Regions from separate parts of the Pseudomonas sp. PAMC25584 genome, predicted to be linked through region 1. Evidence: predicted binding sites of a transcription regulator. Region 1 holds the regulator's gene; each other region holds the start of a gene.

Region 1 (3,180 bases):
GCGTGATCATTACCCAGGGCTCGATGAAGATCACCGGCAACACGGTGACGCTGACTCGCACCCCTGCTGGCGACATCGACGTTGTGACTTCCGTGGGCAACCTGGCTTACTTCGAACAGAAGCAGGCGCCCGCCGATACCGCACCAATGAAGGGCTACGGCAAAACCATCCAGTATCACGCCCAGCAAAACCGCATCGTGCTGATCGACCAGGCCAAGGTACTGAGCCCCGACGGCAACTCCACGGAAGGTGAAAAGATCACCTATGACACCGTGAAGCAGATCGCCAACGCCGGTCGCGCCAACGGCAGCAAGGTCACCGCACCACGCCCACGTATCGACATGGTTATCCAGCCGAAGAAGAAGGCCGAGTAATGGCAACCCTGAAAGCCCAGCATCTGGCCAAGGCCTATAAAGGCCGTCAGGTCGTGCGCGACGTCAGCCTGTCGATCGACAGCGGCCAGATCGTCGGCCTGCTTGGCCCCAACGGTGCCGGCAAAACCACTTGCTTCTATATGATCGTCGGCCTGGTTCAGGCAGACCAGGGTCGCGTGTTGATCGACGACCTGGACGTCAGCCACCAGCCGATGCACGGCCGCGCGCGCGCCGGTATCGGCTATCTCCCCCAGGAGGCGTCGATCTTCCGCAAACTGTCGGTCGCCGATAACATCATGGCGATCCTCGAGACCCGTAAGGAACTCGACCGCGACGGCCGCCGCAAGGAGCTGGAAAGCCTGCTGCAGGAGTTCCACATCAACCACATCCGCGACAACCTCGGCATGAGCTTGTCCGGTGGTGAACGTCGCCGCGTGGAGATTGCCCGCGCACTGGCCACTGCGCCGAAGTTCATCCTGCTGGACGAACCTTTTGCCGGTGTCGACCCGATCTCGGTTGGCGACATCAAGCAGATCATCCATCACCTCAAGGCCAAGGGCATCGGTGTACTGATCACCGACCACAATGTCCGCGAGACCCTCGATATCTGCGAAACTGCATATATCGTCAATGATGGGCAACTGATCGCAGAAGGCGATTCGGCCACTATTCTGGCCAACGAACTGGTCAAGGAAGTGTATCTGGGCCACGAGTTCCGCCTGTAAGCCTGCCGGTAGAAAATGGCGGTGGCAGGCCGTTCGCCAAGGTGCGCGGGAGTCAATGAAAACCTCCGGATTTTTATTGTTACCGCGCTCTAGGCAAAGCCCCCGATATCAGGCATATAATTTGCTTATGTTTGGCGCTCACGCGCCCTGTCGTGGATGGCGCATTGCGCCGGCGAATAAGGTGTTAAGCCCCTGCCATGAAACCATCGCTAGTCCTGAGAATGGGCCAGCAGCTGACGATGACACCGCAGCTGCAACAGGCCATCCGCCTGCTCCAATTGTCGACACTGGACCTACAACAGGAAATCCAGGAAGCCTTGGAGTCCAATCCGATGCTCGAACGCCAGGAAGAAGGCGACGACTTCGATAATGCAGACCCACTGGCCGACAACGTCGAGCAAAAACCCAATTCCGACGTGCAGGAACCCTCTTACCAGGAAACCGCCCCTACGGTGGATAACCTGGAGGAAGGCGAATGGAACGAACGCATCCCCAACGAACTTCCCGTGGACACCGCCTGGGAGGACGTCTACCAGACCAGCGCCAGCAGCCTGCCGAGCAATGATGACGACGAGTGGGATTTCACCACCCGCACCTCAGCCGGCGAGAGCCTGCAGAGCCACTTGCTGTGGCAATTGAACCTGGCGCCGATGTCCGACACCGATCGCCTGATCGCCGTGACCCTGATCGACTGCATCAATAACCAGGGTTATCTGGACGAGACGCTCGAAGAGATTCTTGAAGCCTTCGACCCGGAACTGGACATCGAGCTGGACGAAATCGAAGCCGTCCTGCACCGCATCCAGCAGTTCGAGCCCGCCGGCATTGGCGCACGCAACCTTAGCGAGTGCCTGTTGCTGCAATTGCGCCAACTGCCCGCCAAGACCCCTTGGCTCGCTGAAGCCCAGCGCCTGGTCACCGACTACATCGACCTGCTGGGCAGCCGCGACTACAGCCAACTGATGCGCCGCATGAAGCTCAAGGAAGACGACCTGCGCCACGTCATCGAGCTGGTGCAAAGCCTCAACCCGCGTCCGGGCTCGCAGATCGAGTCCAGCGAAGCCGAATACGTCGTCCCCGATGTGATCGTGCGCAAGGACAACGAGCGCTGGCTGGTGGAACTGAACCAGGAGTCGGTGCCGCGCCTGCGGGTCAACCCGCAATATGCCGGTTTTGTGCGTCGTGCCGACACCAGTGCCGACAACACCTTCATGCGCAACCAGTTGCAGGAAGCGCGCTGGTTCATCAAGAGCCTGCAAAGCCGCAACGAAACCCTGATGAAAGTGGCCACCCAGATCGTCGAGCACCAGCGCGGCTTCCTGGAATACGGCGACGAAGCGATGAAACCCCTGGTTCTGCACGACATCGCAGAAGCGGTGGGCATGCACGAATCGACGATTTCCCGGGTAACGACGCAAAAATTCATGCATACCCCACGGGGTATATATGAGTTGAAGTACTTTTTCTCCAGCCATGTCAGCACCTCCGAAGGCGGCGAATGCTCGTCCACGGCGATCCGCGCGATCATCAAAAAACTGGTTGCCGCGGAAAATCAGAAAAAGCCGTTGAGTGACAGCAAGATCGCTGGTTTACTGGAGGCACAAGGCATTCAGGTCGCCCGTCGAACCGTCGCCAAGTACCGCGAGTCCCTTGGGATTGCGCCTTCCAGCGAGCGTAAGCGTTTGATGTGACGGGCAGGCCACAGCGTTCCAGTGGCGGGTATTCCTACCCGTCGCTTTATGCACTGGCAACGAAGGAGAAGCTGTATGCAAGTCAATATCAGTGGACACCAACTGGAAGTGACCGAAGCGCTGCGCACTTATATCGGCGAAAAACTCAAACGAATTGAGGGGCATTTCGACAAGATCACCAACGTGCAAGTCATTATGACTGTCGAAAAGCTGAAGCAGAAAATCGAAGCCACCTTGCGTATACCCGGCGGGGAAGTCGTCGCCAATGCTGAGCATTCTGATATGTATGCCGCCATTGACGACCTGACCGACAAGCTGGATCGCCAAATCAAAAAGCATAAGGAAAAGCAGCAGAGCCTCCTTCAGGGCACCGGCCGCTAACACTCCCCA
Region 2 (3,180 bases), 630 kb from region 1:
GGGCGAATCTGCTTGACCAGATCCGGGCGTGGATCGTCGGGTGCCTTACCCTGGAACTGCCAGTCGGACAGGTGGGCGTACTGCACCAATTTGTTCGCTTCGATCTGCGCCGAGAAAAATTGCCCGGCAGCGGCAGGGTCGAGCTTGTAGCTCGGTGCCAGGGCGACGACGCTGGCGATTACCTCTTGCTCGCGTTTCTTGTCTTCCACGGGCTTGTGGCTGTCCCACTTGCTCAGGGCGACCTGGTCGGCGATTGCCAGGCGTTCGGCGACGCTGTTGAGTAAAGGTTCGAGGCTGGGCGGCGCAGCGCTCGCACTGGCACTGACCAATAACAGAGCGAACACAAGTCTACGTTTCAATGCTGATCTCCTTGTGGGAGGGGGCTTGCCCCCGATAGCAGAGTGTCCGTCAGCACCTGTATCAACTGATCCACTGCTATCGGGAGCAAGCTCCCTCCCACCTTTTTGATTGGGTTTGCAGGTGCGGAGCTGTGTAATCCGCGGGCAAAAAAAGACCTCCCGAAGGAGGTCTTTTTCGATCACGCCACGTTAAGCGACGCTACCGGATCAGCAGCTGTAGTACAGCTCGTATTCCAGTGGGTGCACGAAGGTACGCACCTTGATTTCTTCTGCGCTTTTCAGCTCGATGTAGGCATCGATGAAGTCGTCGCTGAACACGCCGCCTTTGGTCAGGAACGCACGGCCCTTGTCCAGCTCTTCCAGGGCTTCTTTCAGGCTGCCGCACACTTGTGGGATCTCTTTGGCCTCTTCAGGCGGCAGGTCGTACAAGTTTTTGTCGGCGGCGTCGCCAGGGTGGATCTTGTTCTGGATACCGTCCAGGCCAGCCATTACAAGCGCAGCGAAGGCCAGGTATGGGTTGGCTGCCGGGTCCGGGAAGCGAGCTTCGATACGGCGAGCGCGAGGGCTGGACACGTAAGGAATACGGATCGAGGCGGAGCGGTTACGGGCCGAGTAGGCCAGCATTACCGGTGCTTCGAAACCTGGGACCAGACGCTTGTAGGAGTTGGTCGATGGGTTGGTGAAGCCGTTCAGGGCCTTACCGTGCTTGATGATACCGCCGATGAAGTACAGGGCAGTGTCGGACAGGCCGGCATAACCTTCGCCAGCGAAGGTGTTCTTGCCATCTTTGGCGATGGACAGGTGAACGTGCATACCCGAACCGTTATCGCCGTACAGTGGCTTAGGCATGAAGGTCGCGGTACGGCCGTAGGCAACGGCAGTGTTGTGTACGCAGTACTTCAGGGTCTGAACTTCGTCAGCCTTGGCCACCAGGGTGTTGAACTTCACACCGATTTCGTTCTGGCCGGCAGTGGCCACTTCGTGGTGGTGTACTTCGATGACCAGGCCCATGTCTTCCATGGCGTTGCACATGGAGGTACGGATTTCGTGGTCGTGGTCGAATGGTGGAACCGGGAAGTAACCGCCTTTGATGCCTGGACGGTGGCCATGGTTGCCGCCTTCAACGTCCTGGTCGGACATCCACGAACCTTGTTCGGAGTAGATCTTGAACATGGAACCGGAGATGTCGGACTTGAACTTCACTTGGTCGAAGATGAAGAATTCTGGTTCCGGGCCTACGAATACGGTGTCGCCGATACCGGTCGACTTCAGGTATTCCTCGGCACGCTTGGCGATCGCACGTGGGTCGCGGTCATAGCCTTGCATGGTCGACGGCTCGATCACGTCGCAGACGATGATCAGGGTTGGCTCTTCGGTGAACGGGTCCAGCACGGCAGTGCTGTCGTCCGGCATCAGGATCATGTCGGAGGCTTCGATGCCTTTCCAGCCGGCAATGGAGGAACCGTCGAACATTTTGCCTTCTTCGAAGAACGCGTCATCCAGCGCGTCGCGAGCCGGCATGGTCACGTGGTGCTGAGTGCCTTTTGTGTCCGTGAAGCGCAGATCAATCCATTTAACGTCATGATCTTTGATGAGTTGAACCGACTTCGACATGGTGTCCTCCGGGGTGGCTTCGGGCTGGGTAGTGGAGTTAGCCCTTAGAATGTGGGTGATGCCGGCGCGGATAGTCCGCCATGGCAACCTGCCTCACAAGAGAGCAAATTGCATGCCAGTGCGCCAACATGGCTTTTTTGCGTCAAAATGGCCCCTATAAAGGTGCAAACTGCTGAATTGGAATAAATAACGCACCTCAATGTAGCGACGCCTCGCAGAAACGACCCGTTTTGGTGCGTTGCGTCGGTGATGCATATTAACTGGTTAAACCTTGAGCGATTTCCGCTATAATCCGCGCCCCCCTTTTTCGGCAGGCCCGGCGCGCGCTGTTTCCATGAAATTAATCGTTAAAGTCTTCCCCGAGATCACCATCAAAAGCCGACCGGTACGGATGCGTTTCATCCGTCAGTTGGCCAAGAACATCCGTACCGTGCTCCGCGATCTGGACCCGGCGGTGGTGGTGAACGGTGTGTGGGACAATCTCGAGCTGGAAACCCGTGTCACCGACGCCAAGGCCTTGAAGGATATGACCGAGCGCCTGAGCTGCATGCCGGGTATCGCGCATTTCCTGCAGGTGGACGAGTACCCGCTGGGCGACTTCGACGACATTACCGAAAAGTGCAAACAACACTTCGGCAGTGAGCTGGAAGGCAAGATTTTTTCGGTGCGTTGCAAGCGTGCCGGCAAGCATCCGTTCAGCTCCATGGATGTGGAAAAATACGTCGGCAGCAAGCTGCGTCGCGAGTGCGGCGCCGCCGGAATTTCCCTCAAAGCGCCGCAAATTGAAGTGCGCATGGAAATTCGCGACCAACGGTTGTTTGTGATCCACAACCAGCACAATAGCATCGGCGGCTACCCGCTGGGCGCCCTGGAACAGACCCTGGTATTGATGTCCGGCGGTTTCGATTCCACGGTGGCGGCCTACCAGATCATGCGCCGCGGCCTGATGAGCCACTTCTGCTTCTTTAACCTGGGCGGGCGTGCACACGAATTGGGCGTGATGGAAGTCGCGCACTATATCTGGAAGAAGTACGGCAGCTCCCAACGCGTGCTGTTTGTCAGCGTGCCGTTCGAGGAAGTGCTGGGCGAAATTCTCGGTAAAGTCGATAACAGTCATATGGGCGTAGTATTGAAGCGTATGATGTTGCGCGCGGCGTCCCGAATTGCCGATCAACTGCAGATCGACGCGCTGGTGACCGGCGAAGCG
Region 3 (3,180 bases), 2.6 Mb from region 1:
ACCATCGGGTGGGAGTTGCCTTGGGTGTCGTACAAGGTGGTGCTGTACTGGGTGGTGAAGGTACTGGTGTCGCTTGGGTTGAATGGCTTGGCCACCTGGTCGATCACCGCCTCCGAGGAGTTCAGGTTACTGGTGGAGTCCACGGTGCTGGAGGCTTTAGGCGGCAGGTTCGACAGGCTCACTTGCAGGTCGACCAAGCCGCCCTTGACGATCTTGCCGTTGGCATCCGCCGCGTAGCCCTGCAGGCGCGAAGTACCGGTGTTGTTGGTGATATAGCCGTCTTTGTCCGAACGGAAGGCACCACTACGGGTGTATTCCAGCGACCCGTCGCTGCCCTTCTGTACGAAGAAGCCGCCGCCCTGGATCGCCATGTCCAGGATGCCACCCGTGTTGTTGACGTCACCCTGGGTAAATTGCTGGGACACCGCCGCCAGGTTCACACCGTTACCGACGCTGTTCTGGCCGGTGCCCAGTTTGGACGCCGCGTAGATATCCGCGAACTCCGCGCGGGACGCTTTGAAGCCAGTGGTCGCGACGTTGGCGATGTTGTTGCCGGTCACGTCCAGTTGTTTGTTGGCCGCATAGAGGCCGCTAAGGCCGATGTTAAAAGACATGTTTCTCTCCCTCTGCCGTATTTAGCCGGCTCTATGTACCGATAGTCTGAATTTGCGACAGCTTGACGCTGCCCATGCCGCCAGCAAGGTTAAGCAGCATTTCGCCGCCGGTCTGGCTGAGGGTCACGCTGGTGACCGTCGCCGGCAGAGAAGTCGCCAGTGCCACCGAGTCGCCTGTGTCGTTCTTGGTGGTGGCCGCAAAGGTGTAAGTCCCGGCAGCCGCGACCTCACCATTGGCGTTCTTGCCATCCCAGATGAAGTCGGAACTACCTGCGCTCTGTGCGCCCAGATCGAGGGTGCGCACCACGACGCCGTCTTTGTCGGTGATCTTGACCGAGACGTTGCCCGTTGCCGCCGTCACCGCGACCGAGCCGGTCATGCTCTTGCTGGTATCCACCAGCGCCGTGTCGGTCTGGGTAATGATCGAGCGGCCTACCAGCGACGAAGCCTGCAACGCCTGCGACGAGCTGTAGTTGCTGGAGATGTTGTTTACCGAATCATTCAGGGTGTTGATGCCCTCCAGACTGCTGAACTGCGCCAACTGAGACACGAACGCACCGTTGTCCTGGGGCGACAGCGGGTTCTGGTTTTTCAGTTGGGTCACCAACAGTTGCAAGAACGCATCCTTACCCAGCGACTGGTTGCCCGTTGCCGCCTTGGTGGCGGAGGTGAGGCTGCTGTTGGTCGTCGCAGTACTGACCTTGCTATTGAACAGGTTCTGGACTGCCGTGTTGTTCGTCGTATCAACAATGGCCATTGTTTGGCACCCCTTATCACTGACCCAGGGTCAGGACCTTCTGCATCATGGTTTTGGCGGTATTCATCATTTCCGCGTTGGTCTGGAACGAGCGGCTGGCGGAAATCATGTCAGCCATTTCCTCGACCACGTTGACGTTCGGGTAGTACACGTAGCCTTTTTCGTTCGCCGCAGGGTGATTCGGCTCGTAGCGCGCTTCCAGATTGCTCTGGTCTTCCACCACGCCGAGTACCTGCACGCCTTGTCCGGCAGCATCCTGGTTCTGGAACAGCGAATCGCTGCCGCCGCTCTGGCCGCCCTGGAACATGGTGGCGAACACCGGGTGACGCGCGCGATACGTCTGGTCAATGCTCGAAGACACGGTCTCGGCGTTGGCGATGTTACTGGCGACGGTGTTCAAACGCGTGGTCTGCGCGCTCATGCCACTGCCGGCAATATTGAAAACACTGGCTAGGGACATGGCTTACTCTCCACGCAGGGCTGACATCAGCCCTTTGAATTTGCTGTTAAGCAGGGTGAAGCTGGCCTGAAAGTTCACCGAGTTCTCGGCGTAGGCCGATTGCTCCAACTGCGCGTCGACGGTGTTCTGGTCGATCGATGGCTGCATCGGGGTGCGATACAGAAGCGACTCGTCACCACTGCTCAGGCCTTGCGCTTCGATATGACGGCTATTGGTCATGTTCAAGGCGAAGGTGCCGTTCTTGGTCTTGTCCTGCTGTGCGGCGAGCACGGCGGAGAAGTCCAGGTCCCGAGCCTTGTAGTTCGGGGTGTCGGCGTTGGCAATGTTGTTGGCCAGAACCTCCGCACGCTGGGCGCGAAAGCCCAGGGCTTGTTCATGGATACCGAGCGCTTTATCGAAGCTGATGCTCATGGCGGAAACCTTTAGGCTGACCTGCTGTTCGTTAACAGGGTTATAGCAAGGTACATGCCAATCTGATGGGAGCCCATATATCAAGGGGTTGCGGGGAGATTGCCGGCGGCAATGCCAGAAAAGCGGCAACCGGTTTCCGCGTGGCGCCAGTAAAGCGGCAATCGCGGTTGCCGCTATTGGGAAGTTTGCAGCGCAAACAAATGTGGGAGGGGGCTTGCTCCCGACGGCGGTGTGTCAGTGATAGTTACATCAACTGAACCGCTATCGGGGGCAAGCCCCCTCCCACACGTTGACTGCGTGCGACTTACTTGGCCTGGTAAATGATCCCTGGACTGCACTGCACCATCTGGAAATGATCCGGCAGGCCGTTCAGCGCCTCGGATGCACCGAGGAACAGATAACCACCGCGCTTGAGCGTGCCGTGGATGCGCAGCAGGATGTCTTTCTTCACTTCGGCCGAGAAGTAGATCAGCACGTTGCGGCAGAACACCATGTCGAACTTGCCCAGGCTGGCGTAGCTGTCGAGCAGGTTGAACGAGCGAAACTCCACCCGGCTCTTGATCGGCGCCTTGACCGCCCAACGCCCCGCGCCTTTCGGATCGAAGAAACGCTGCAGGCGTTCCGGGGACAAACCGCGGCCCAGGGCCAGGCTGTCATACTCGCCGGTCTTGCAGTTGGTGAGCATGGTGCCGGACAAATCGGTCGCGACAATTTGCGCACCGGCCTTCAACTGGCCCATGTTGGTCCGCTCGAACTCGTCGATGGACATCGAAATCGAGTACGGTTCCTGCCCCGAGGAACAGGCTGCCGACCAGATCCGCAAACGCTGACCCGGGCTGGCCTTGATGGCCTCGGGCAGCACTTTGCTCTTGAGTACTTCAAAGGGATAGGTGTCGCGAAACCACAGGGTTTCGTTGGTGGTCATGGCATCGACCACC
Region 4 (3,180 bases), 2.6 Mb from region 1:
CTGCCGACGGCAGCGTGACCCGCACCCTGCTGGAAGTGCCGACCTATCAGCCGGAAGTGAAGGGCTACGTGCGCGTGGCCCAGGTCGAAGGCTACTGGAAACTGGTGCCTAAAGGTGCCAATGAAACCGAAGTGACCTACCAGGTACACACCGAGCCAGGCGGCAGCGTGCCTTCATGGTTGGCCAACAAGTTCGTGGTGGACGCCCCGTTCAACACCTTGAAAGCCCTGAAGGAACGCGCTGAGAAGTAAGCGCAGTTGATCCGGTGCCTGCGACCTTGAGTGGAACGTTTGCCGAACCCTCAAGGTCCAGATAGAAGTAAGCCCACACACGGGTTTTATCGAGGAGGCACCGATGCAAAATTGGCAGATTACCTTCGTTGATGATCACGGCGTGCAGTCCGTGGAGCGGTTCGCCTGCGACCGCAAGCCGAGCCTCGAGGATGCGGCACATATGATTCGCAACAAGCTGGTGCCGGTGGCCGCCGAACTGGACCTCAATGACCTGGACGGCCGCAAACCCGAGCCGACGGTCAAGATCCTCAAAGACCAGAACAGTATCCAGATCCTCGACATCTCTCCCGCCGCCTGAACATTCCCTGTATGCCATTCAAGCGCCTCTGGTGGAGGTGATAGCTTCGCGCTACTCTGCAAGTGAGATCAGCGAATGAATCGCTAAGGTCTGGTCTTGTCAGCTACATGCTTGTTTTCCAGCGGTGATGTCATTGTCGTAGCCCCCGCGCCAGTACGGCGCCGGCTAGGGAAGCACGGAAAGTCTATCCATCGGTTTGAGGAGGACGTTTCATGAGCACAGCCTATCAAGAAGACATCAGCACCAACGTTCTGCGCCGCATGAAAGAGGGCGGCTTCGATTTTTCACGGTTCCACCCCATCGAGTTCTACGCCATTTTCCCGGACGAGGAACGGGCGCGCAGGGCTGCGGGTCGATTTCGTGGCGAGTCCCTGAATGCCCAGGTCAGCGCGCGCGACGATGGCGCCTGGTACTTGGAACTGAGCAAGATCATGTTTGCAACCTACGACGGCATAGGAGACTTCGAGCAAGACTTTGAAGCGGTGGTCGAGCCGCTGGGCGGGATCATCGAAGGATGGGGCGTCAAGCAGGAGGTGCGTGGGTTACCCATGTAGCAGTATGAGAAACACAGCGTATCGGCTGACCTTTGGGTCGGCCGATTTTGTTTGTGGCGTCTGAAAGCGGGCGAAACTTGCGCTGTATTTTCAGACAAAAAAAAAGCCACCCGAGCAGGGTGGCCGAAAGGGAAGACCGAAGGAGTCGGTCGGTACACGAGGGCACACGGTACCGATTGCGCGATGGATTGGGCTGTAGGACGGGTCCTGTTCAGCAGATGGTGGTGATTATCCGCAACGCTGGCCGGGCATTGAAATCAACTCTGGCTATGCTGTTGATAGTCAAAGCCCGCATTGTGATGAAGCGTGCGGCCGGACGCTGGGCATTCTACGCACCAGGATGGTGCTCTTAGCTCTCCGTTATTATTTAACTCACTGATTTTTAAGTGTTTATGCCGCTGGCACGGGCCTTGCGATGATTCTCGCGTCCGGGTGACAAGGAGTACGGCATGATCCGCACTTATTACGACGAAATGTACGATGGGGCAGGGCAGGTTCGCCCCCATTACCGCGAGTTCGCCCGCTGGTTGGCTGAAACCCCTGCTGAATTGCTGGCCCAGCGCCGGCGCGAAGCCGATTTGCTGTTTCACCGCGCCGGGATCACCTTCACCCTTTACGGAGATGAACAGGGCACCGAGCGCTTGATTCCCTTCGACACCATCCCGCGCAGCATTCCGGCCAGTGAATGGCGGATTGTCGAACGTGGCTGCATTCAGCGGGTCAAGGCGCTGAATATGTTTCTCGCCGACCTCTACCATGAACAACGCATCATCAAGGCCGGAATCATCCCCGCCGAACAGGTGCTGGCCAACGAGCAATATCAGTTGGCAATGCAGGGGCTGAATCTGCACCGCGATCTGTATTCCCACGTCTCCGGCGTCGATCTCGTTCGCGATGGCGACGGCACCTACTACGTGCTGGAGGACAACCTGCGGACCCCGAGCGGCGTCAGCTACATGCTCGAAGACCGCAAGATGATGATGCGCCTGTTCCCCGAGCTGTTCGCGGCCCAGCGTATCGCGCCGATCGACCATTACCCCAACTTGCTGCTCGACACCCTGAAAAGCTCGAGCCCCCTGGATAACCCAAGTGTGGTGGTGCTGACTCCCGGGCGTTTCAACAGTGCGTTTTTTGAGCATGCCTTCCTCGCCCGGGAAATGGGCGTGGAGTTGGTGGAGGGCGCCGACCTGTTCGTGCGCGATGACCGCGTCTTCATGCGCACCACCGACGGTCCCAAGGCTGTGGACGTGATTTATCGGCGCCTCGACGATGCATTTCTCGACCCGTTGGCCTTCAACCCGGACTCCATGCTCGGCGTCCCCGGCCTGCTTGCCGCCTATCGTTCGGGCAACGTGGTGTTGGCCAACGCGATCGGCACCGGGGTGGCGGATGACAAGTCGGTGTATCCCTTTGTCACCGAGATGATCCGTTTTTACCTGGATGAAGAACCGATCCTGAAGAATGTTCCGACCTTCCAATGCCGTAAGCCCGACGAATTGTCCCACGTACTGGCTAACCTGCCGCACCTGGTGGTCAAGGAAACCCAAGGCTCCGGCGGCTACGGCATGCTCGTCGGTCCGGCCTCCACCGCGGCGGAAATCGAAGCCTTCCGCGCGCGTATCAAGGCCAAGCCCCATGCCTATATCGCACAGCCGACCCTGTGTTTATCCACCTGCCCGACCTTTGTCGAAAACGGTATCGCCCCGCGCCATATCGACCTGCGCCCGTTCGTGCTGTCCGGCAAGGAAACCCGTGTGGTGCCCGGCGGCCTGACCCGCGTGGCCTTGCGCGAAGGCTCGCTGGTGGTCAACTCGTCCCAGGGCGGCGGCACCAAAGACACTTGGGTGGTTGAGGACTGATGCCATGTTGAGTAGAACTGCCTCGGATTTGTACTGGATGTCGCGCTACCTGGAACGTGCGGAAAACCTCGCGCGCATGCTCGACGTCAGCTATTCGCTGTCGCTGATGCCCCAGGACGGACGCGGCGACGGTTTGCATGAGTTGGCCATGCCGTTGTTGATCACCGGCACCCTGG

Evidence for each region. Region 1 encodes sigma-54, which starts transcription at its own class of promoters, with help from an activator protein. Its sites were predicted from a motif close to ANTGGCATNNANNTTGCTNT; they were not measured.
Region 2: glnA (type I glutamate--ammonia ligase) is a predicted target of sigma-54. The motif match lies at 2,074-2,093, and genes of this name have one in related genera.
Region 3: flgB (flagellar basal body rod protein FlgB) is a predicted target of sigma-54. The motif match lies at 2,285-2,304, and genes of this name have one in related genera.
Region 4: ACS5Q8_RS21590 (circularly permuted type 2 ATP-grasp protein) is a predicted target of sigma-54. The motif match lies at 1,543-1,562, and genes of this name have one in related genera.

The regions. Positions count from the first base shown of each region.
Region 1 covers NZ_CM176870.1:996,915-1,000,094, reverse strand. Annotated here, with positions in the region: gene lptA (lipopolysaccharide transport periplasmic protein LptA) at 1-374, shown strand, start outside; gene lptB (LPS export ABC transporter ATP-binding protein) at 374-1,099, shown strand; gene ACS5Q8_RS04505 (RNA polymerase factor sigma-54) at 1,297-2,790, shown strand; gene hpf (ribosome hibernation-promoting factor, HPF/YfiA family) at 2,866-3,171, shown strand.
Region 2 covers NZ_CM176870.1:365,792-368,971, forward strand. Annotated here, with positions in the region: gene ACS5Q8_RS01640 (chorismate mutase) at 1-359, opposite strand, end outside; gene glnA (type I glutamate--ammonia ligase) at 567-1,973, opposite strand; gene thiI (tRNA uracil 4-sulfurtransferase ThiI) at 2,308-3,180, shown strand, end outside.
Region 3 covers NZ_CM176870.1:4,723,615-4,726,794, forward strand. Annotated here, with positions in the region: gene flgE (flagellar hook protein FlgE) at 1-614, opposite strand, end outside; gene flgD (flagellar hook assembly protein FlgD) at 646-1,371, opposite strand; gene flgC (flagellar basal body rod protein FlgC) at 1,388-1,831, opposite strand; gene flgB (flagellar basal body rod protein FlgB) at 1,835-2,242, opposite strand; gene cheR (protein-glutamate O-methyltransferase CheR) at 2,547-3,180, opposite strand, start outside.
Region 4 covers NZ_CM176870.1:4,657,396-4,660,575, reverse strand. Annotated here, with positions in the region: gene ACS5Q8_RS21605 (START domain-containing protein) at 1-251, shown strand, start outside; gene ACS5Q8_RS21600 (hypothetical protein) at 355-591, shown strand; gene ACS5Q8_RS21595 (ribonuclease E inhibitor RraB) at 804-1,145, shown strand; gene ACS5Q8_RS21590 (circularly permuted type 2 ATP-grasp protein) at 1,595-3,004, shown strand; gene ACS5Q8_RS21585 (alpha-E domain-containing protein) at 3,009-3,180, shown strand, end outside.